Regions from separate parts of the Bradyrhizobium sp. LTSPM299 genome, predicted to be linked through region 3. Evidence: predicted binding sites of a transcription regulator. Region 3 holds the regulator's gene; each other region holds the start of a gene.
What was found. Region 3 encodes PhoB, which activates phosphate uptake and scavenging genes when phosphate is short. Its sites were predicted from a motif close to TGTCATNNANCTGTCAT; they were not measured.
Positions count from the first base shown of each region.

Region 1 (5,273 bases), on a different contig from region 3:
CAGGCATCACGATGGTCGCCTGCATGTTGAGGATCTTGGCTGCGGCCGCGACGCCCTGGGCATGGTTGCCCGAGGAGAACGCGACCACGCCGCCGCTCCGCTGCGCTAGCGGGATCGAGGCCAGTTTGTTGAAGGCGCCACGGAACTTGAACGATCCGGTCCGCTGCAGCATTTCGGGCTTCAGGAAGACCTTGGTGCCGATGCGTTCGTCGAGGACCGGAAAGGTCAGGAGCGGCGTGCGCACCGCGAACGGTGCGACCACCTTTGCGGCGGCGTCGATGTCCGCGGCGGCGACAAGGGGAGTCGAGGCGGTTTCGGTCATCCGCGGACTGTATCGCGGCAGCGGACCGCCGAGCAAGACGCTTCAGCGTGAGGTCGGCTGGGTGGCCGGCAGAATAGCAAAATGATGCTCTTCGGCACCGAATTCTACCACGATTCCCCCCTCATCGTCCGGCAGGGCGGGCCGGACATTCGTGGCACGGTCGATGAACACCCGGGCGGAGGCCTGCCAGGTATGAAGCGCGGCAAAATCGACACAGGCCTGACGCGGAATGCTCAAGGCTTCCAGGCAGGCATGGCGCAAATCCTCGTCGAGCACGCCAACCGGGGCGGCACCGATCACGTCGCGGGGGCCAGTGACCGGAAAAGCGGCAACCGGCAGCCCGCTCGCCAGCGCCTCGAGCAGCACGAGGCCAAAGGTGTCGGTCCGGCTCGGGAACACGAACACATCGGCGGCGGAATAGATCTCGGCCAGTTCCTCGCCATGGCGGGCGCCGAGGAACACGGCTTTCGGGTATTTGCGTTCCAGCGACGCACGTGCCGGACCGTCGCCGACCACGATCTTGGTGCCGGGCAAATCGAGATCGAGGAACGCCTCGAGGTTCTTCTCCACCGCCACGCGGCCGACGCTGAGGTAGACCGGTTGCGGCAGGCAGAGATCGACATCGCGCGGATGGAACAGCCCGGTATCGACACCGCGCGACCACAGCACCACGTTGCGGAAGCCGCGCTGGCGCAGCTCGCTGGCCAGCGCCGGCGTCGCCGCCATCACCGCCTGGCTCGGCTTGTGGAACCAGCGCAGCGCGCGCCAGATCCAGGATTCCGGGATCGGCGAGCGCGCGGAGACGTATTCGGGAAAACGGGTGTGGAAACTCGTCGTGAACGGCAGGCCGTGCTTGCGGCAATGACGGCGGACCAGAAGCCCGATCGGGCCTTCGGTCGCGATGTGAATGCTGTCGGGCCTTGCCGCCTCGATCAGCCTGGCAATCTTCGCCGGGCTCGGCAGCGCGAGCCGGAGATCGCGATAGCTCGGCATCGCGAAGGTGCGGAACGAGTCCGGCGTCAGGAAACTCACCTCGACGCCAAGCGATTTCGCCGCCTGCGCCATCATGGTCAGCGTGCGGACCACCCCGTTAACCTGGGGATGCCACGCATCGGTCGCGACCAGGATATGCGTCATGCAGCGCGTGCCGTGACTCGCGGAAGCGGCGCAACGCGGCGCTCCGGGTCGGTCCAGGTGATGATCTCGAAGCTGCCGTCTTCGTTTTCGGCAAGTGCCGTGCAGCTCTCGACCCAGTCGCCGCAATTCATGTAGCGGATGCCGTGCTCGTCATGAATCGTCGCGTAGTGGATATGGCCGCAGATCACGCCGTCGCAGCCGTGGCGTCGCGCTTCGCCCGCCAGCGTGGACTCGAACGCGCCGATATAGTTCACCGCCTTCTTGACCTTCAGCTTGGCCCATTGCGACAGCGACCAGTACGGTACGCCGAACATGCGGCGGAAGAAATTGACGAAGCGATTCATCTGGATCGCGAAGTCATAGGCCTTGTCGCCGAGATGGGCGAGCCAGCGCGCGTTCTGCACCACGAGATCGAAGATGTCGCCGTGGATCACCAGATAGCGCTTGCCGTCGGCGCCGGTGTGGACGGCGTTTTCCACCACGTCGATGCCGCCGAAATGCGTGCCGTAGAAATTGCGCAGGAACTCGTCGTGGTTGCCCGGGACGTAGATCACCTTGGCGCCTTTGCGCGCCTTGCGCAGCATCTTCTGCACGAAGTCGTTGTGGGTCTGCGGCCAGTACCAGTTCGACTTCAGCGCCCAGCCATCGACGATATCGCCAACCAGATAGATCGTGTCGGCGTCGTGGGTCCGGAGGAAGTCCAGCAGACGGTCGGCTTGCGAACCGCGGGCTCCGAGATGAACGTCGGAGATGAACAAAGTGCGAAAGCGCCGCTCGGGGCTTTCTTCACTCGAGGAGTCACTTCCCATGCCTGTGCACCTAACAGATTCCTGTGACAAGGCGATGACGATCCCCGTGACCGAAGGCCCCATAAACCTTAACGAGAATCAGTTGCACGCCCCTCCACAGCGGATAACAGCGCGATGCGACAATCTGGCGACATGAGGTGCGTGAGCAAATGGAACATTGCGCGGGAACATCCATCCCCGTCATTGCGAGGAGCGACAGCGACGAAGCAAGCCATCTCTCAGCGCTTGGAGATATGGATTGCTTCGCTTCGCTCGCAATGACGATCCGGGCTACCGGACCTCAATAAAACTTGTGGAAATGATGCACGGGTCCGTGGCCGTGCCCGACAGCAAAACGGTCCGCCGCTGCGATCGCTTCCGTGATCCACGCCTTGGCGTTGCGCACCGCGGTTTCCAGGTCTTCGCCCTTCGCGAGCCCTGCCGTGATCGCTGACGACAATGAACAACCGGTGCCGTGGGTGTTTGGTGTGGCGATGCGCGGCGCGGTAAGCGCAATGGTGCGCTCACCGTCGATTAGATAGTCGATGCTGTCAGCGCCGTGCCCGTGGCCGCCCTTGACCAGCACCGCGCGGCATCCCGCAGCCAGCAAGCGGCGGGCCTGGCTCTCAACGGCGGCCTCGCTCTCGGCGACCGGTTCGTCCAGCAGGGCCGCGGCCTCGGGCAGGTTCGGCGTGATCAGCGACGCCAGCGGAAATAACCTCGCCTTGAGCGCGTCGACCGCCTCAGCCGCAAGGAGGCGGTCGCCCGAAGTTGCGACCATCACGGGGTCGAGCACGATGTGGCGCGGCGACCAGCGTTTCAGCCCATCGGCGATCGCCGCGATCGTCTCGGCCTGCGCCACCATGCCGATCTTGACCGCGCCGACGGCAAGGTCGGAAAACACCGCGTCGATCTGCGCGGTGACGAACGCCGCGGGCACCAGGTGAATTCCGCTGACGCCTGTGGTGTTCTGCGCCGTCAGCGCCGTGATCACGGAGGCGCCGTAAACACCGAACGCCGCAAAGCTCTTCAGGTCGGCCTGGATGCCCGCGCCGCCGGAGGAGTCCGAGCCCGCGATGGTGAGCGCGATCGGCGTCATCTGATGACGTAAGGGGCTGATATCAAAGGGTTCATGGCCTGTCCTAGCGCGCCCGCCCATCAGCATCAAGTTGGCTTGCCTTGGGCCTCCGTTTTTGGCCTATTGTCGCCAAATCCCCGGAGACACAGCGATGGTTCCCTTCTTCGTCCAGATCAAGTGCAAGCTCGGCCAGTCCTACACCGTCGCCAACGCGCTGGCGGAGGCCGAGATTGCGTCGGAGATCTATTCCACCGCGGGCAATTACGATCTCTTGGTCAAGTTCTACGTCGACCACGACACCGACATCGGTCATTTCATCAACGAGAAGGTCCAGGTGCTCCCTGGTATCCAGGACACCCTCACCATCATCACCTTCAAGGCGTTCGGCGCGAAGTAGACCAGAGGCACCTGATTGGGCAGCGACGATCGCAAGAGGTTGGTTGCCGCCGGATATGATGCGATCGTCGACGCCTATCTCGGACGGTTCGGCGTCTCCGAGGTGCGCGACCGCAAGCTCGCTGAGATTGCGGATGGATTGTGCGTCGGCGCGCGGGTGCTTGATCTCGGATGCGGCGCTGGAGTGCCGGCTGCCCGTGACCTGACAGCGCGCCGTTTTGAGGTCACCGGCGTTGACGGCTCGGCGCGCCAGATCGAACACGCACGGCGCAATGTACCGAATGCGCGGTTCATCCATGCCGACATGGTGAGCGTGAACTTTCCACCTGCGTCATTTGAGGCGATCGCGGCGTTCTACTCGATCACGCACGTTCCGCGAGAGGAGCATGCAATGCTGCTGGAGGGTATCGCACGCTGGCTGACGCCGGGAGGACGATTTGTTGGCAGCTTTGGTGCTACGCCGGCCGAGGATTGGACCGGCGACTGGCTCGGAACGACCATGTTCTTCAGCCACCATGATGCGGAGACGACAAAGCGGCTTGTATCGGATGCAGGCCTTGCGATCACAAAGGCAGAGGTCATTCAGCAAGACAACGAGGATGCCCGTTTCCTCTGGATTACGGCATACAAGCCTTGAGAACACCTGCCGATTTGGCAGGCCCGCGCCACAAGCCGCTAGGCGTCCGGCGCCGAGTCGATCAGCGCCTTCAGGAACGTGACGACGATCCGGCCGCTGCGGCTGACTTCGCCGCCCCTCGACAATAGTGCCATGCCGCGGCCCAGGGCGATGAAGCCGGTGGCGATTTCCATGGCATCGGCGGGCACCTGCTTGCCGAGCAATTCGAACAGGCGCGTCACCAGCACGCCCAGTGCACGGCGGTGCTTGCGGTTGAGGTCGTTATAGCCTTGCGCGAACGTCGGACTGCGCAGCGCCTGCAATTGCAACTCGATCGCCAGCACGGCGAAGCCGGGATCCGAATTGGCGGTGGCGGCCCATTTTTCAAGGCCCGCCATCACCTTCGCGGGCTCACCCGACGCCTGCCCCAGCACGCCTTCGATTTTTGCGCGCTCCTCGGATTGGTGCCGTTGCACCAGTTCCAGCAGGATCGCCTCCTTGTCGGGAAAATTCGAATAGAACGCGCCCTGCGAAAATCCGGCTGCGTCGGCGATGTCGCGCACCGAGGCCTGCGCAAATCCCTTCTTGATGATCTCCTCGCGCGCCGCCTCGATCAGGAGATTCCTGGTACGCGCCTGACTTTCCTCGCGATTTAACCTGGGCAACGGATCGGACTCCTGAATCCCTGAAATACCATTTGATTTTCAAATATCATCTGCTATCTAATTTCAGATAGCAATTGATATTTGTAAATCGCGAGTCGGCTGGACGCGCAGGGAGTAGCTATATCATGCAGACCAGACCATTGGACCGTACGCTCGCCATCCTGGCGACGCTGGCGGCGTTGACCGTCGCCGCCATGGTGATCGGTATCATCACCACCAGGGGTTCGCAGGACTTCTTCCAGACCGCCCGCTCCACTGATGCCTATGGCGC
Region 1 is NZ_JYMU01000090.1:42,506-47,778, forward strand. It holds gene UP10_RS38890 (threonine/serine dehydratase family protein) at 1-322, opposite strand, end outside; gene UP10_RS38895 (glycosyltransferase family 4 protein) at 365-1,459, opposite strand; gene UP10_RS38900 (UDP-2,3-diacylglucosamine diphosphatase) at 1,456-2,268, opposite strand; gene thiD (bifunctional hydroxymethylpyrimidine kinase/phosphomethylpyrimidine kinase) at 2,549-3,346, opposite strand; gene UP10_RS38910 (Lrp/AsnC ligand binding domain-containing protein) at 3,477-3,722, shown strand; gene UP10_RS38915 (class I SAM-dependent methyltransferase) at 3,738-4,358, shown strand; gene UP10_RS38920 (TetR/AcrR family transcriptional regulator) at 4,397-5,002, opposite strand; gene UP10_RS38925 (hypothetical protein) at 5,128-5,273, shown strand, end outside.
Region 1: the regulator PhoB is predicted to act here: its motif matches at 2,292-2,308, upstream of UP10_RS38900 (UDP-2,3-diacylglucosamine diphosphatase).

Region 2 (5,273 bases), on a different contig from region 3:
CGCGTGACTTGCCGCTCTCGAGCAGCGCGTGCGCTCGCTTCAAATTGGCGGCGTTGATGGTACCGAAGGTCTGGTCGAGCGTGGTGCGCAGCACGCCCTTGTCGATGAGGTCGGCGACATCGTTGAGCAGATGGTTCTGCGCGATCATGTCAGGCGTCTGGAACGACGAGCGCGTGAACATCGATTCCCAGTGCACCGACACCGCCTTGCCCTTGAATGCGGCGACGTTGAACTCCGCCGGATCGTCGATCAGTCCGAACTTGCCCTGCGGTGCGATGAAATCGACGATGCTCTTGTAGTGCTGCTCGGTGTAGGTGAGGCTGGCGACGAGCCCGACCGGCGGCAGCTTCAATTTTTCGATCTGCTCCTTCATCGGCTTGCCGTGATCGATCACCGCGTGGGCGCCGAGATCGAGGCACCATTTCTGCGAATCCGGCCGCGTTGCGGTCGCAACCACGGTGAGGCCGGTGAGGCGACGCGCAAGCTGGATCAGGATCGAGCCGACACCGCCGGCGCCGCCCGTGATCAGCAGCGTGCGCGTATCGAGGCTCTTGCCCGGCACCGCGCCGAGCCGGTCGAACAGCAATTCCCATGCGGTGATCGAGGTCAGCGGCAGCGCCGCGGCCTGCGCGAAGGATAGCGATTTTGGCTTCTTGCCGACGATGCGCTCATCCACCAGGTGAAATTCCGAATTGGTGCCCTGACGCTGGATCGAGCCGGCATAGAACACCTCGTCGCCCGGCTTGAACAGGCTGACGTCGGGACCGACCGCGTCGACGACGCCGGCGGCGTCAAAGCCGAGGATCTTGGTGTCACCCTCCGGCGGTGCCACGCGCTTGCGAACCTTGTAGTCGACCGGATTGGCCGAGATGGCTTTCACCGCGACTCTGATGTCGCGGCCTTTCGGCTCAGGTTTGGCGATCTCGAAATCAACGAGCGACTCCGCTGCCTCGATCGGTAGCGATTTTTGGTATCCAACGGCCTTCATGCCTTGTCTCCATAGTGGCGGCGATTGCCCTGCCGTCTAACTTGCGCGCTGGCTTCAATTTGGCAAGTACTGTACATTTGGGGAACTAGTCCCCATTTTGATACTATTGGGAAAAAGGCGATGAAACGGAAGAATTTTGCGCGCCGGCCGGGCTGCGCGGTCGAGGCTGCGCTCGACCTGATCGACGGCAAGTGGAAGGGCGTGATCCTGTTTCATCTGCAGGGCGGCACCCAGCGCTTCGGCGAGTTGCGGCGGCGGATGCCGGGCATCACCCAGCGCATGCTGACCAAGCAGCTGCGCGCGCTGGAGGACGACAATCTCGTGATCCGCAAGGTCTATGCCGAAGTGCCGCCGCGGGTTGAATACACGCTGTCCGAACTCGGCGAGAGCCTGCGCCCGGTGATCGATATCCTGAAAGCCTGGGGCGAGAGCCATCAGGAGCGACTGTCCTGCGCGCCGGCGCCGGCGCCGGCACCGGACGCGGTGCGGAAGCCGAAGCAGGCGGCCTGAGCCGCGCCGCGATCGTGACCGGGAGCAGGGTGCCGCTCCCGGCCTTATTATGACTGGCCACCGGCCGCGTCAGAACGCGATCTGCGTGCGCATCGCCACAGCGTCGAACTTCGAGCCCACATCGGCGGTCGAGATCGGGGATGCCTGCTTGCCGATGGTGCCATGCAGGTAGTCCAGCATGAACCGGACGTTGCCGTTGACGTACCAGTTCAGCGCGGCGGTGTAGATGGTCTGCCGTCCGCCCGCGATGCCGGCCGCCGTGGCGAGCTGATCGTTCAGGTTCATCTGGCTCACGCGTCCGGCGATTTCCCAGGCGCCCCAGCCGCCGCTGGCCAGCGAGAACGGATCCGCCGGCTTGATGCCGCCATAGGAGGCCGTCGCCGGATTGTAGGCGCGCGTCTCGCCGGTCAGCACGTAGCCGACTTGCGCGTAGCCGCCGTCGAATTTCAGGCTCGGCGCGCCGAACGGCGGCAGTCCGGTGTTCGCAGTGCGGTCGACATTGAACCAGTAGTACTCGCCCTGCGCGATGAACGAGCCGTAGGTGGCTGCTGCTTCGACGCCGTAGACCTGTGCCCCGGAGACATTGGCGATCGCGCCCGTCGAAATCAGCGTCGTCGGATCGATGCGTAGCTCGGGCCGGTCGCTCAGCGTAAGGGTCTGCGCCTGCGTCACCAGGTTGCGCGGCGGCTGGATCAGCCACTCCGCATCGGCGCCGATATGCACCGAGTAATTCTTGCCGCTGATCGGGTTGCCGGCGATACGGACGACCCCGCCATATTGCTCCGATGTTCCGGGCGGCGAGACGGTGGACGCGGAGTGGATCGCGCCCGTGGTCGGTCCGGTCACATAGCCGCCGACCCAGAGCTGATCGTTCCACCAGCGGGTGCCGAAGGTCGAACGGAAGTCGCCGGCTGCGATATTTTGTGCGATGATGCCAACCGAGGCACGCTCCATGAAGAGAATGTCGTTGGAGCTGGTGGCTTCGTCCATGGTCCACGGCAGGTCCATGATGCCGCCTTCGATCGCCATCTTGCCGCCGAACGGCTTGAATCCGGTGTAGCTCAGATAGGCATTTTCGACGCCCGCCGTCGCGCCGCCCGGAAGGAAGCCGACCGCAGTCGCGCCCGCCGCGCCGGTGCCGCCGAAGCCGTCGGCGGTGCCGCCGAAGTCGTAGATCAGCGCGTAATTCCAGTCGCCGAAGAATTTGCCGATGACACCGATGCGCGCGCGGCGGAGATTCTCGCCGTCGTCGAGCTTCTGAGGCGACGTCCCGGCCGTATCGGGGCGATAGTTATAACCTCCGACGTCCCAGTGCACGCGGCTCGTGATTGCGATGCAGTTCTGCTCGTCCGCGGTGCAGATCGTCGGTCGATTGTTCGGCATCGACACCACGACCCCGAACGGCGCGACCGGACCCTTGACCGGAAGCGCGGCGTTGGCGTTGGCGACGGTCGCAGCCTTTGCATCTGCCGCCTTCGCGTGGGCGTTCGCGGTGGCCGCGGTCGCGGTGTTTGCGTTGGTCTGCTGCTGCAGTTTGTCGAGCTTCTGCTCGAGCATGTGGAGCTGCTGCTTGAGCAGCGCGATCTCGGCGTTGCTGCCGGACGATTCGGAATGCGCGGGCGAGGCGGCCAGAGCCCCTGCCAAGCCTATGACGATTGCACCAACCCTTGTCGCACCCATGTTATGCTCCCCTGTTGCGTTGGAATTCCCCACTCACCGAAACCTGAGTCGTAGAAGTGCATCGTGACTGACGCACGACAGCGCACGAAGCGATCACGGTTCCGCTTGTTGTACACACGCAACAGGCGAGGCCGCGCAGTGAGATGACATGGATCATATAAGTTTGGCGGTGGCCTGCAATCCGTCTGCGTCGGGTTTTGCACCGGCCGGCCGGGGTACGAGATATTGAACCGAATACCCTTCATTTGCCGCGCGAACGCGCCTATATTCCGGCGTTTTCCGCGAGAGGTGAGAATGCTCGGATCTGTCCGCTTTGCTGCTATTGCCGCCCTTTGCACGCTGACCTTCTCGGCGAGTCTTTGCTACGCCCAGACCCAGGACCGCCGCGTGCCATCCTCGCAGGCGGAGCTGCGGCTGTCCTATGCGCCGATTGTGCAGCGGGTGCAGCCGGCGGTGGTCAACGTCTACGCGGCCAAGACCGTGCAGGTCCGCAATCCGTTCCTGGACGATCCGATCTTCCGCCGCTTCTTCGGCGCGCCGGGACAGCAGCCCGAGCAGATGCAGCGTTCGCTCGGCTCCGGCGTGATGGTCGATGCGTCCGGCCTCGTCGTGACGAACAATCACGTGATCGAGGGCGCCGACCAGGTCAAGGTCTCGCTCGCCGACAAGCGCGAATACGAGGCCGAGATCGTGCTGAAGGACAGCCGCACCGACCTTGCGGTGCTCAGGCTGAAAGACACCAAGGAGAAGTTCACGACGCTGGACTTCGCCAATTCCGATGAGCTGTTGGTCGGCGACGTGGTGCTCGCGATCGGCAATCCGTTCGGCGTGGGCCAGACCGTCACGCACGGCATCATCTCGGCACTGGCGCGCACCCAGGTCGGCATCACCGACTACCAGTTCTTCATCCAGACCGATGCCGCGATCAATCCCGGCAATTCCGGCGGCGCGCTGGTCGACATGACCGGCCGGCTCGCCGGCATCAACACCGCGATCTTCTCGCGCTCCGGCGGCTCGCAGGGCATCGGCTTTGCCATCCCGGCCAACATGGTGCGCGTGGTGGTGGCCTCCGCCAAGAGCGGCGGCAAGGCGGTGAAGCGGCCGTGGCTCGGCGCGCGCCTGCAGGCGGTGACGCCCGAGATCGCCGAGACGCTGGGGCTGAAGCTGCCGAGCGGCGCGCTGGTCGCCAATGTCGCACCGAACAGCCCGGCGTCGCGTGCGGGGCTGAAGCTTTCCGACCTGATTGTCGCGATCGACGGGCAGGCCATCGATGATCCCAATGCGTTCGATTATCGCTTTGCGACCCGTCCGCTCGGCGGCAGCGCGCAGATCGACGTGCAGCGCGGCGGCAAGGCCGTGAAGCTCACCGTGGCGCTGGAGACCGCGCCCGACACCGACCGCGACGAGATCGTGCTGACCGCGCGGTCGCCGTTCCAGGGCGCCAGGGTCGCCAACATCTCGCCCGCGGTGGCCGATGAGCTGCATCTCGATGCCGGGGCCGAGGGCGTCGTGGTGACCGATCTCGCCGACGACGCTACCGCAGCCAGTGTCGGCTTCCAGAAGGGCGACATCATCCTCGCGGTCAACAATGAGAAGATCACGCGGACCAGCGACCTCGACAAGGCCTCGAAGACCGGGACGAGGGTCTGGCGCATCACGCTGGTGCGCGGTGGCCAGCAGATCAACGTGACGCTCGGCGGATGAGCCCCAAGTGAGCCCAAAGCAACCGCGCGACGCTGCCAATTTGTTCGCCGCGGCGGGGATGGAGCAGGACGCTCCGCGACCGCTGCCGGACCGGCTGCGCCCGCGATCGCTCGCCAATGTCGTCGGCCAGGACCACATCCTCGGTCCCGACGGCGCGCTGACCCGCATGCTCGAGACACGCACGCTGGGCTCGCTGGTGTTCTGGGGACCTCCGGGCACCGGCAAGACCACGGTGGCGCGGCTATTGGCCGATGCCACCGAGCTGCATTTCGAGCAGATATCGGCGGTGTTCTCCGGCGTTGCCGACCTGAAGAAAGTGTTCGACGCTGCGCGCGGCCGCCGCGAGACCGGCAAGGGCACGTTGTTGTTCGTCGACGAGGTGCATCGCTTC
Region 2 is NZ_JYMU01000006.1:139,972-145,244, reverse strand. It holds gene UP10_RS01725 (zinc-binding alcohol dehydrogenase family protein) at 1-988, opposite strand, end outside; gene UP10_RS01720 (winged helix-turn-helix transcriptional regulator) at 1,109-1,498, shown strand; gene UP10_RS01715 (OprO/OprP family phosphate-selective porin) at 1,568-3,178, opposite strand; gene UP10_RS01710 (DegQ family serine endoprotease) at 3,473-4,882, shown strand; gene UP10_RS01705 (replication-associated recombination protein A) at 4,941-5,273, shown strand, end outside.
Region 2: the regulator PhoB is predicted to act here: its motif matches at 3,242-3,258, upstream of UP10_RS01715 (OprO/OprP family phosphate-selective porin).

Region 3 (5,273 bases):
GGTGTGCTGCTGGCGACCGCCCGCGTCGCCGGCGAGACCGCGCCGCTGCTGTTCACCGCGCTGTCGAACCAGTTCTTCAGCCTCGACCTGACCAAGACGATGGCCAACCTCCCGGTGACCATCAACAATTTCGTGCAGAGCCCCTATGCCTACTGGAAAGAGTTGGCCTGGAGCGGTGCTTTGCTCATCACCTTCACCGTGCTCGCCCTCAATATCGGCGCGCGCATTCTCGGTGCCGAAAGGGCCACAAAATGACCGAGCTCTCCGTTTCGACGAATCCCCCGAGCCATGTTGCTCCGCATTCGCCGCTGCCGGATGCGCCGCCGAAGGTCACGGTGCGCAACCTCAATTTCTATTACGGCGAGCACCACGCGCTGAAGAACATCAATTTGACGCTCGGCACCAACCGCGTCACCGCGTTCATCGGCCCGTCCGGCTGCGGCAAGTCGACTTTGCTGCGCATCTTCAACCGGATGTATGATCTCTATCCGGGTCAGCGCGCCGTCGGCCAGCTGATGCTGGACCAGACCAACATCCTCGACGCCAAGCTCGACCTCAATCTGCTGCGCGCGCGGGTCGGCATGGTATTCCAGAAGCCGACGCCGTTCCCGATGACGATCTACGAGAACATCGCCTTCGGCATCCGCCTCTACGAGAAGATTTCGAAGTCCGAGATGGACGACCGCGTCGAGAAGGCGCTGCGCGGCGGCGCGCTGTGGAACGAGGTCAAGGACAAGCTGAACGCCTCGGGCCTCTCGCTCTCCGGCGGCCAGCAGCAGCGCCTGTGCATCGCGCGCACGGTTGCGGTGCGGCCCGAAGTGATCCTGTTCGACGAGCCGTGCTCGGCGCTCGATCCGATCTCGACCGCCAAGGTCGAGGAGCTGATCCAGGAGCTGTCCGAGGACTACACGATCGCGATCGTCACCCACAACATGCAGCAGGCGGCGCGCGTCTCCGACAAGACCGCCTTCATGTATCTCGGCGAACTGATCGAGTTCGACGACACCAACAAGATCTTCACCTCGCCGAGCGATCGACGTACCCAGGATTACATCACCGGCCGGTTCGGTTGAGGAGATAACACATGGCTTCTGAACATACCGCCAAGGCGTTCGACAGCGACCTGCAGGAACTCACCCGCCTGGTCGCCGAGATGGGCGGCCTGGTCGAGCGCATGATCACCGAGTCGGTCGATGCGTTGATCCGCCGCGACGTCGCGCTCGGCAAGCGTGTCGTCGCCGCCGACATCGAGATCGACAGCCTGCAGCGCGTCATCGAGGAACGCGCGGTTCTGACCATCGCGCGCCGCCAGCCGATGGCGATTGATCTGCGCGAGATCGTCGGCGCGATGCGCGTGGCCACCGACCTCGAGCGGATCGGCGACCTCGCCAAGAACATGGGCAAGCGCGTCGCGGCGCTGGAGAGCGATTTCCAGCCGCTCAAGCTGATCCGCGGCCTGGAGCACATGACCGATCTCGTGCTGTCGCAGGTCAAGTCGGTGCTCGACGCCTATGCGGCGCACGATCTGCCGGCGGCGATGGCGGTCTGGAAGGGCGACGAGGAGGTCGACGCGATCTGCACCTCGCTGTTCCGCGAACTGCTGACCTACATGATGGAAGATCCGCGCAACATCTCGTTCTGCATCCATCTGATGTTCTGCGCCAAGAACATCGAGCGGATCGGCGACCACGCCACCAACATCGCGGAAACCGTCTTCTACATGATCGAAGGCCAGCAAATCATGGACAAGCGTCCGAAGGGCGACATGACCAATTTCGCCACCACGGTTCCGGGCAGTTAATTTCGGTTCGCGTCAGGGCAACGGATCAAGACAGAGAGAGAGAACACAAAGCGATGAGCGCACGCATTCTGGTGGTCGAAGACGAAGAAGCGCTGACGACGTTGTTGCGCTACAACCTCGACGCGGAAGGCTATGACGTCGAGACGGTCGGCCGCGGCGACGACGCCGACACGCGGCTGAAGGAGCGCATTCCCGATCTCGTGGTGCTGGACTGGATGCTGCCGGGCCTCTCCGGCATCGAACTGTGCCGCCGCCTGCGGGCGCGGCCCGAGACCAAGCAGCTGCCGATCATCATGCTGACCGCGCGCGGCGAGGAGAGCGAGCGGGTACGGGGCCTTGCCACCGGCGCCGACGACTACATCGTCAAGCCGTTCTCGGTGCCGGAGCTGTTGGCGCGGGTGAAGGGCCTGCTGCGCCGGGCAAGCCCGGAGCGGCTTGCGACCGTGCTGACCTATGGCGACATCGAGCTCGATCGCGAGAAGCGCCGCGTCGCGCGCTCCGGCCGGCCGATCGATCTCGGCCCGACCGAGTATCGGCTGCTCGAGTTCTTCCTTGAGCATCCCGGCCGCGTGTTCAGCCGCGAGCAATTGCTCGACAGCGTCTGGGGCCGCGACATCTATATCGACGAGCGCACCGTCGACGTGCATATCGGCCGTTTGCGCAAGCTGCTCAATCCGGGCCGCGAGCAGGATCCGATCCGCACCGTGCGCGGCGCGGGCTACGCGCTGGATGACCGTTTTGCCAAGGCCGAGCCGCAGCAGTAAGGCCGCGCGAGCTTTCACAATTGTCGTCCCGGCGAAAGCCGGGGCCCATAACCACAAATCTTGATTGTTGGAATACGCTGGAGCCCCAGCGGGGCACAACCACTCGCGTCGGTCGTTATGGATCCCGGCTTTCGCCGGGATGACGCCGTGGATGGAGTCGGCTTACCTACCGCGTCGGCTTGGGCGCCGGCCGCCGGCGATCATTCGCCGGCTGGTAGGCGATGCGCGAGTGATGTGCGCAATAGGGCAGGCCGCCGAGCGCCTTGCCGCCGCAGAAGAAGAAATCCGGGCTCGACGGATCGCCGACCGGCCAATGGCAGGTTGCCTCGTTCAGCTCGAGCAGCGACAGCCGCTGGCTCATCGGCACGACGTTGTCGTAGGTGACCGGATCGGCCTCCATCTCGACCTCGAAGGCGTGGGCCAGCGCGGTGTTGCCGCGCGACACCGGGCGCGCCACCCGCATCATATGCTGCGCCGGACGTGCCTTGCGTTGCCGCGGCGCGGCCGCGGAAGGCGCCTTGGCACGGCCGGACAGGCCGAGCCGGTGCACTTTGCCGATCACGGCATTTCGCGTCACATTGCCAAGTTCCGCCGCGATCTGGCTGGCGGACAGGCCGGATTCCCAGAGCTTCTTCAGCTGCTCGACGCGATCGTCGGACCAGGTCAATACAGTCATCACATTCATCCCTTCGCCTAGCACCGGCCAATCCTTGGAGCGGTGCTGCGAGCCAAATCTCGAAAAACTCCTGCGGTCAGAATCCCTTGGCCCTCGCCGGGCACGCCTATGCGCCCGAACGTCTACGCAGAACGAAAGGCTACTTAAGGGGTCCAGTACTACCGCACGAGATGTCGTACCCGACAGCCCAAACGCTACAATATGGCGTGACTCTGGCGCAAGAGTCCGCGGTCGCGCGTCCACATGTTCCCACACTTATGCATTGCAATTCCACTTTTCCACCGCACCGGAATGCTCCGGATTGCGCTCGATTCGGACCGCAGGAAGGCCGCTTCCGGCGATTGACAGTTACTGCCCGCAGCATAGAATGCCCGTACGTGCCGCCCGAAAAGGCGGCACGTTTTGTTTTCCGAAGCTGGCTGTTGTCGTGTTGGCGTCAAGGCGCGCGGCAATTGTCGGCCTCAAACCCGTCAGTGATGGTCATGACCAACAGCGCAGCGTCGCATCTGCTTCCCGTCTTCGCCAGGGTCGATCTCGGCTTCGAGCGCGGTGAGGGCGCCTGGTTGATCGCAACCAATGGCGACCGCTATCTCGACTTCACCTCCGGTGTCGCGGTGAACGCCCTTGGGCACGCGCACCCGCATCTGGTCGCGGCGCTGCAGGAGCAGGCGACGAAGCTCTGGCACATGTCGAACCTGTTCAAGAGCCCGGACGGCGAGAAGCTCGCCGCGCGGCTTTGCGAGCAGAGCTTCGCCGACTTCGTGTTCTTCTGCAATTCCGGCGCGGAGGCGATGGAGGGCGTGATCAAGCTGGTCCGCCATTATCACTTCTCCAAGGGGCATCCCGAGCGCTACCGCATCATCACCTTCGAAGGCGCCTTCCATGGCCGCACGCTGGGGACGCTCGCCGCCACCGGCTCGGCCAAATACCTCGAGGGCTTTGGCCCGCCGATGGACGGCTTCGACCAGGTGCCGCACGGCGACATCGAAGCCGTCAAGAAGGCGATCGGACCGCACACCGCTGGCATCCTGATCGAACCGGTGCAGGGCGAGGGCGGCGTGCGCTCCGCGCCACATGCCTTCTTCAAGGCGTTGCGCCAGCTCTGCGACGAGCACGGCCTGCTGCTCGCGTTCGACGAGGTGCAGACCGGCATGGGCCGCACCGGCGATCTGTTCGCCTACAAGCGCACCGGCGTCACACCCGACGTGATGTCGCTCGCCAAGGCGCTCGGCGGTGGCTTCCCGATCGGCGCGGTGCTGGCAAGCGCGGAAGCCGCGGCAGGTATGGCGCCGGGCTCGCACGGCTCGACCTTCGGCGGCAATCCGCTCGCGGTGGCGGCGGCCAACGCCGTGCTCGACGTCATGCTCAAGCCCGGCTTCTTCGATCACGTGCAGCGGATGTCGCTGCTGCTCAAGCAGAAGCTCGCCTCCGTCGTCGACCGCTATCCCAGCGTGCTCTCCGACGTACGCGGCGAGGGCCTTCTGATCGGCGTCAAGGCCGTGGTGCCCTCCGGCGATCTCGTCGCCGCACTGCGCAATGAGAAGCTGCTGACCGTCGGGGCCGGTGACAATGTCGTGCGGTTCCTGGCACCGCTGATCGTCACCGAGGCCGAACTCGACCTGGCGGTCGCAAGCCTCGAGCGCGCCAGCGCTGCGCTGTCGGCGGCGCTACCGAAGAAGGCGGCCGGGTGATGAGCAAGCCGGTACGACACTTCCTCGATATCGACGAACTGCCGCTTGCCGAGCTGCGTAACATGCTCTCGGCCGGCGCTGCCATGAAGGCGGCGCGGAAGGCGCACGAGAAGCCCAGGAAGCCGCTCGAAGGCAAGACCCTGGCGATGATCTTCGAGCGCCCGTCGACCCGCACCCGGGTGTCGTTCGACGTCGGCATGCGCCAGCTCGGCGGTGAATCGATCATGCTGACCGGCACCGAGATGCAGCTCGGCCGCGGCGAGACCATCGCCGACACCGCGCGCGTGCTGTCGCGCTATGTCGACGCGATCATGATCCGCATTCTCAACCACGATGCGCTG
Region 3 is NZ_JYMU01000058.1:13,217-18,489, reverse strand. It holds gene pstA (phosphate ABC transporter permease PstA) at 1-255, shown strand, start outside; gene pstB (phosphate ABC transporter ATP-binding protein PstB) at 252-1,073, shown strand; gene phoU (phosphate signaling complex protein PhoU) at 1,085-1,801, shown strand; gene phoB (phosphate regulon transcriptional regulator PhoB) at 1,855-2,565, shown strand; gene UP10_RS29140 (GcrA family cell cycle regulator) at 2,732-3,241, opposite strand; gene UP10_RS29135 (aspartate aminotransferase family protein) at 3,724-4,932, shown strand; gene argF (ornithine carbamoyltransferase) at 4,932-5,273, shown strand, end outside.

Region 4 (5,273 bases), on a different contig from region 3:
ATCTGCGCAAGAAGGCGTCCTGATCGATCGCCGCAAACGAATTGGGCCGGGTTGGATAACCCGGCCCTTTTCCGTTCAACCCTTAAGGCAGATCGGCCCGCGTCGATGGCGACCGCCATATCTATTCTTCCGGCCCAGCAACTTGCGGTGCTGAATGACGCCTATCGCAAGGCGGTGGCGCGCAAGCGGCTGAAGATGACGATCGCCGCTGCGGTGTTTTGTGCAGCGCTGCTGATTGCCGCTATTGGCGCCGAGGTGAACCTGCGCACGCTGTTCACCTATTTCGGCAATTTCATCAGCTATTTCGACCGCATCCTCACGCTCGATTCCGGCGCGCGGGTCTGGACCGATCCGGCCGAGTGGTTCTGGGGCTGGAAGAAGTGGCTGCGGATGCTCGGCGAGACGTTGCTGATCAGCTATGTCGGAACGCTGATCGGTGCGGTGTTCGCCTTTGCGCTGAACTTCTTCGCCGCGCAGAACACCTCGCCTTCGCGGTGGTTGCGCTTCGCGGTGCGTCGTCTGCTGGAATTCGCCCGCACCGTGCCCGGCATCGTATTCGCGTTGATCTTCGTCATCGCCTTCGGTCTCGGACCGATGGCCGGCGTACTCGCGATCGCGATCCATTCGACCGGCGCGCTTGGAAAACTGTTCGCCGAGATCGTCGAGAACGCGGACATGAAGCCGGTCGAGGGCATCCGTTCCACCGGCGCGAGCTGGCTGTCCTGCATGCGCTTTGCCGTGCTGCCGCAGGTCGTGACCGGCTATGCCAGCTATGCGCTGCTGCGATTTGAGGTCAACGTCCGCGAAGCGTCTGTGATGGGCTTTGTCGGCGCCGGCGGCATCGGTCAGGAGTTCGTGGTCGCGATCCGCAAGTTCTACTATTCCGATGTCAGCGCCATTCTCGTCACCATCATCGTCACGGTCTTCATCATCGATATCTCGACGGGTTGGCTGCGCAGCCGGCTGTTCGGCAAGGAGGCGCGCCGATGAGCCAATTACCGAAGCCGGACACTGAGCAACTACGCGCGAAATATCCCGATGTCTTCGCCCGGCCAGCCTCGGCGCGGCTGGCGATGCCGGCAATGATCGCAGCCGCGCTCGCGATCTTTGTGTTCGGGCTGGTCGATCTCGACTTTTCGGCATCGAAGCTGATTTCGGGGGTGAGCCAACTCGGTTGGATCACCATGATGATGATCCCGCCGAATCCGGGCTCATCGTTTCCGCTCTATATGCAGGCACTCGGCGAGACGCTGTCGATTGCGCTGCTCGGCACCACGCTCGCCGCGATCCTGGCGCTGCCGGTGAGCCTGCTGGCGGCGCGTAACATCATTCCTTCGAACCTGATCCGCTTTCCGGTGCGCCGCTTCCTGGATTCGATCCGCGGCGTCGATACGCTGATCTGGGCACTGGTCTGGATCAACGTCGTCGGCCTCGGCCCGTTCGCCGGGGTGCTGGCGATCATGGTGTCGGACTTCGGTGCGTTCGGAAAGCTGTTCTCGGAGGCGATCGAGGGCGCCGACCGCAAGCAGGTCGAGGGCATCCGCGCCTCCGGCGGCAGCGTGCTGCATGAAATCCGTTTCGGCCTGCTGCCGCAGGTGTTGCCTGTTATTGCGGGGCAGGTGCTCTATTTCATCGAGTCGAATACGCGTTCGGCCACCATCATCGGCATCGTCGGCGCCGGCGGCATCGGCCTGCAACTGGCCGAGCAGATCCGCGTGCTGGAGTGGCAGAAGGTGTCGTTCCTAATCCTGATGATCCTGATCGCGGTCGCCGCGATCGATTTCATCTCGAGCAAGCTGCGCTTTGCGATCATCGGACAACGGGCGGTGGCCTAGAGAGTCACCTCGCCCCGCACTTGCGGGGAGAGGTCGGATTGCGAAGCAATCCGGGTGAGGGGGCTATCCCCGTATTCAAATCCATCGAGTTTGCGGAGGCAGCCCCTCACCCCAACCCTCTCCCCGCAAGAGCGGGGCGAGGGAGAAATCACCTCAACTGTTCTCCACCAGAAACTCGACGCGCTCCGCGGCAAAGCGCGAGCGCTTGGTGACCAGCGGCTTGTCCGCGGGATCCACGTCGGTGGAAACCACCACCAGCACCGGGCGGCCCAGCGCGAGATCGAGCCGCGCGGCGTCGGTGGCGTCGGCAATCGCCGCGGTGATCCGGGTCGAGGAGCGCCGGTAATCCCTGACGCCGTAATGCGCCAGCAGCTTGGTCATCGAGCGGACATTGGCGAACACGCTGCCGGCATCGGGAAACCGTTCGGCTGACAGCCAGGTGGTGGAGACGCAGATCGGCGTGCGGTCGGCGAGCCGCACTGACTCGATCCGGATCAGTGGAGCGCCGATCTTGAGCCCGAGTTCGCGCGCGATCTCGCGGGTGGCGACGTCGTCGCCGGCATCGATCAACTGGCCGCGCGGCTCGTGGCCGCCGGCGCCGACGATCTCGGAAAACCGCGTGCGTGAGCGCAGCGGATAGGCGAGGCGCTGGGCCTCGACATAAGTGCCGCTGCCGCGCTCGGCGCGCACCAGGCCGCGTTCGGCGAGCGCTGCGAGCGCGCGCCGTACCGTGTGGCGGTTGACGCGATAGGTCTCGGCGATCTCCACCTCGCCGGGCAGCTTTTCGCCCGCGGCAAAGCGACCGTCGGCGATGCCGCGCTCGATGCCATCGGCGACTTGCCGCCACAAGGCGACGCCGGAACTCTCCTGCATGCTCATGCCGCGGTGATACCTAGAAATCGTCGATTTGTCACGAAACAGTCATGGCGTTCCGCTATCAAGTTGTCTAGTATCATAGACAACTTGATTCAGGCAAGGTTGCTCATGGATTCGATGGTGCGGAACAGCAAAGAGGCGCAGCGCAAGGCCGCGATGGCGGTGCTGGCGCATTCCGGCGCTACCGAGATCGCGGGACGGCTCGCTGATATCACGGTGCCGGCGCATGAGAACCTGCGCGAGCCGGAGAACGGGCTCGTGATGGTGCGCGGCCGGATCGGCGGCGACGGTGCGCCGTTCAATCTCGGCGAAGCGACGGTGTCGCGTGCGGCGGTGCGGCTTGCGACCGGCGAGGTCGGCTTCGGTTACACGCTCGGCCGCGACAGCGAGAAGGCGCAGATGATCGCGCTGTGCGACGCCATGGTGCAGTCGGCGGACTTGTCCGGCGAGGTGGAGGCGAAGGTGATCGCGCCGTTGCGCGCTGTCATGATCACCGAACGGAGCCGCAAGGCCGCGGAGACGGCGGCGACGCGGGTCGATTTCTACACCATGGTGCGCGGTGAGGGGTGATGTGATGACGACATTTGCCGAACTGCCCGCAGGATTTGCCGACAAGGTGTTGTCGGCCCAATCGACCTTCCGCTCGGTGATGGACGCGATGGCGCGCCCGGGCAGCGTCCAGCGCATCACCGCCACGGCGGGAACGCCCGCCGGCATGATGCGCGGCTCGGCTGCGATCGCGCTGACGCTGTTCGATCACGATACGCCGATCTGGCTCGATGCCGCGATGTCGACGACCTCTGATGTCGCCAGGTGGCTCAAGTTCCATACCAGCGCGCCCGTGATTGCGGATTCGTCGATCGCCAACTTTGCGCTGATCGGCGATGCGGGAAGTCTGCCGGCGCTCGATCGTTTCGCATTCGGCAGCAACGAATATCCGGACCGTTCGACCACGCTGATCCTGCAGGTCGACAGCCTGACGCAAGGGCCGACCTTCGAATTGAAGGGCCCGGGCATCGATGGCACTGCGCTGTTGCAGGCGATGATCCGGCCGCGCGATCTGTTCGAGCGGCTCACCATCAACGAAGCCTTGTTTCCGCGCGGCATCGATGTCGTGCTGGTCCATGACGATGCGATTGTCGCGATCCCCCGCACCACGCGGCTGATCACAAGCGGAGCGTAAGCGATGTATGTAGCCGTCAAGGGAGGCGAACGCGCCATCGAGAACGCCCACCGCCTGCTCGCGCATGAGCGGCGCGGTGACCGCGATGTGCCTGATATGTCGCTGGCGCAGATCGCCGAACAGCTCTCGCTCGGCGTCGACCGCGTCATGACCGAGGGTTCGCTCTACGATCGCGAGCTTGCGGCGCTTGCGATCAAGCAGGCGCGCGGCGACATGATCGAGGCGATCTTCCTGGTCCGCGCCTTCCGCGCCACGCTGCCGCGCTTCGGCGCCACCGAGCCGGTCAACACCGGCGAGATGCAGGTGCAGCGGCGGATCTCCTCGACCTTCAAGGACATTCCGGGCGGCCAGATCCTGGGGCCGACCTTCGACTACACCCACCGCCTGCTCGATCCGCAGTTGGCCGAGGGTTTTGTTCCGGAGCAACCGATGACGTCGGAGGCATCGCAGGCGGCGACGCCGCGTGTCACCGACATCCTCGGTCGCGACGGTCTGATCGAGACATCGCCGCAGGCGGAGGCCGATGCTCCGGTCGGCGACCTCACGCGCGAGCCGCTGAATTTTCCGGCCGATCGTGACCTGCGGCTGCAAAACCTCGCGCGCGCCGACGAGGGCTTTCTGCTCGCGCTCGGCTATTCCACGCAGCGCGGCTATGGCCGTAACCATCCGTTCGCCGGCGAGATTCGTTTCGGCGAGGTCGAGGTCGAGTTCTTCGCCGAGGACGCCGGCTTTGCCGTGCCGCTCGGCGCGATCGCGTTGACCGAGTGCCAGATGGTCAACCAGTTCAAGGGCTCGGCGACCGAGGCGCCGTGCTTCACCCGCGGCTACGGGCTTGCCTTTGGGCAGAGCGAGCGCAAGACGATGTCGATGGCATTGGTCGACCGCTCCTTGCGCGCGCGCGAGCTCGACGAAGAAGTCACCGCGCCGGCGCAGGACGAGGAGTTCGTGATGTCGCACTCCGACAATGTGCAGGCGACCGGCTTCGTCGAGCATCTGAAGCTCCCGCATTATGTCGACTTCCAGTCCGAACTCGGCCTGTTGCGCAAGCTGCGTCAGGAGTTCGCCGAGGCCAACGAGGCTCCCGAACTGCAGGAGGCCGCGGAATGAACGCGCCAACCTATAACTTCGCCTATCTCGACGAACAGACCAAGCGGATGATTCGCCGCGCGATCCTGAAGGCGGTCGCGATCCCCGGCTACCAGGTCCCGTTCGCCAGCCGCGAAATGCCGATGCCCTATGGCTGGGGCACCGGCGGTGTGCAGGTGACGGCCGCGATCCTCGGCCCCGACGATGTGCTGAAGGTGATCGACCAGGGCTCCGACGACACCACCAACGCGATCTCGATCCGCAAATTCTTCGGCAAGACCGCCGGTGTCGCG
Region 4 is NZ_JYMU01000016.1:12,628-17,900, forward strand. It holds gene phnD (phosphonate ABC transporter substrate-binding protein) at 1-23, shown strand, start outside; gene phnE (phosphonate ABC transporter, permease protein PhnE) at 106-990, shown strand; gene phnE (phosphonate ABC transporter, permease protein PhnE) at 987-1,835, shown strand; gene phnF (phosphonate metabolism transcriptional regulator PhnF) at 1,989-2,714, opposite strand; gene phnG (phosphonate C-P lyase system protein PhnG) at 2,820-3,281, shown strand; gene phnH (phosphonate C-P lyase system protein PhnH) at 3,286-3,894, shown strand; gene UP10_RS10525 (carbon-phosphorus lyase complex subunit) at 3,898-5,001, shown strand; gene UP10_RS10530 (alpha-D-ribose 1-methylphosphonate 5-phosphate C-P-lyase PhnJ) at 4,998-5,273, shown strand, end outside.
Region 4: the regulator PhoB is predicted to act here: its motif matches at 2,744-2,760, upstream of phnF (phosphonate metabolism transcriptional regulator PhnF).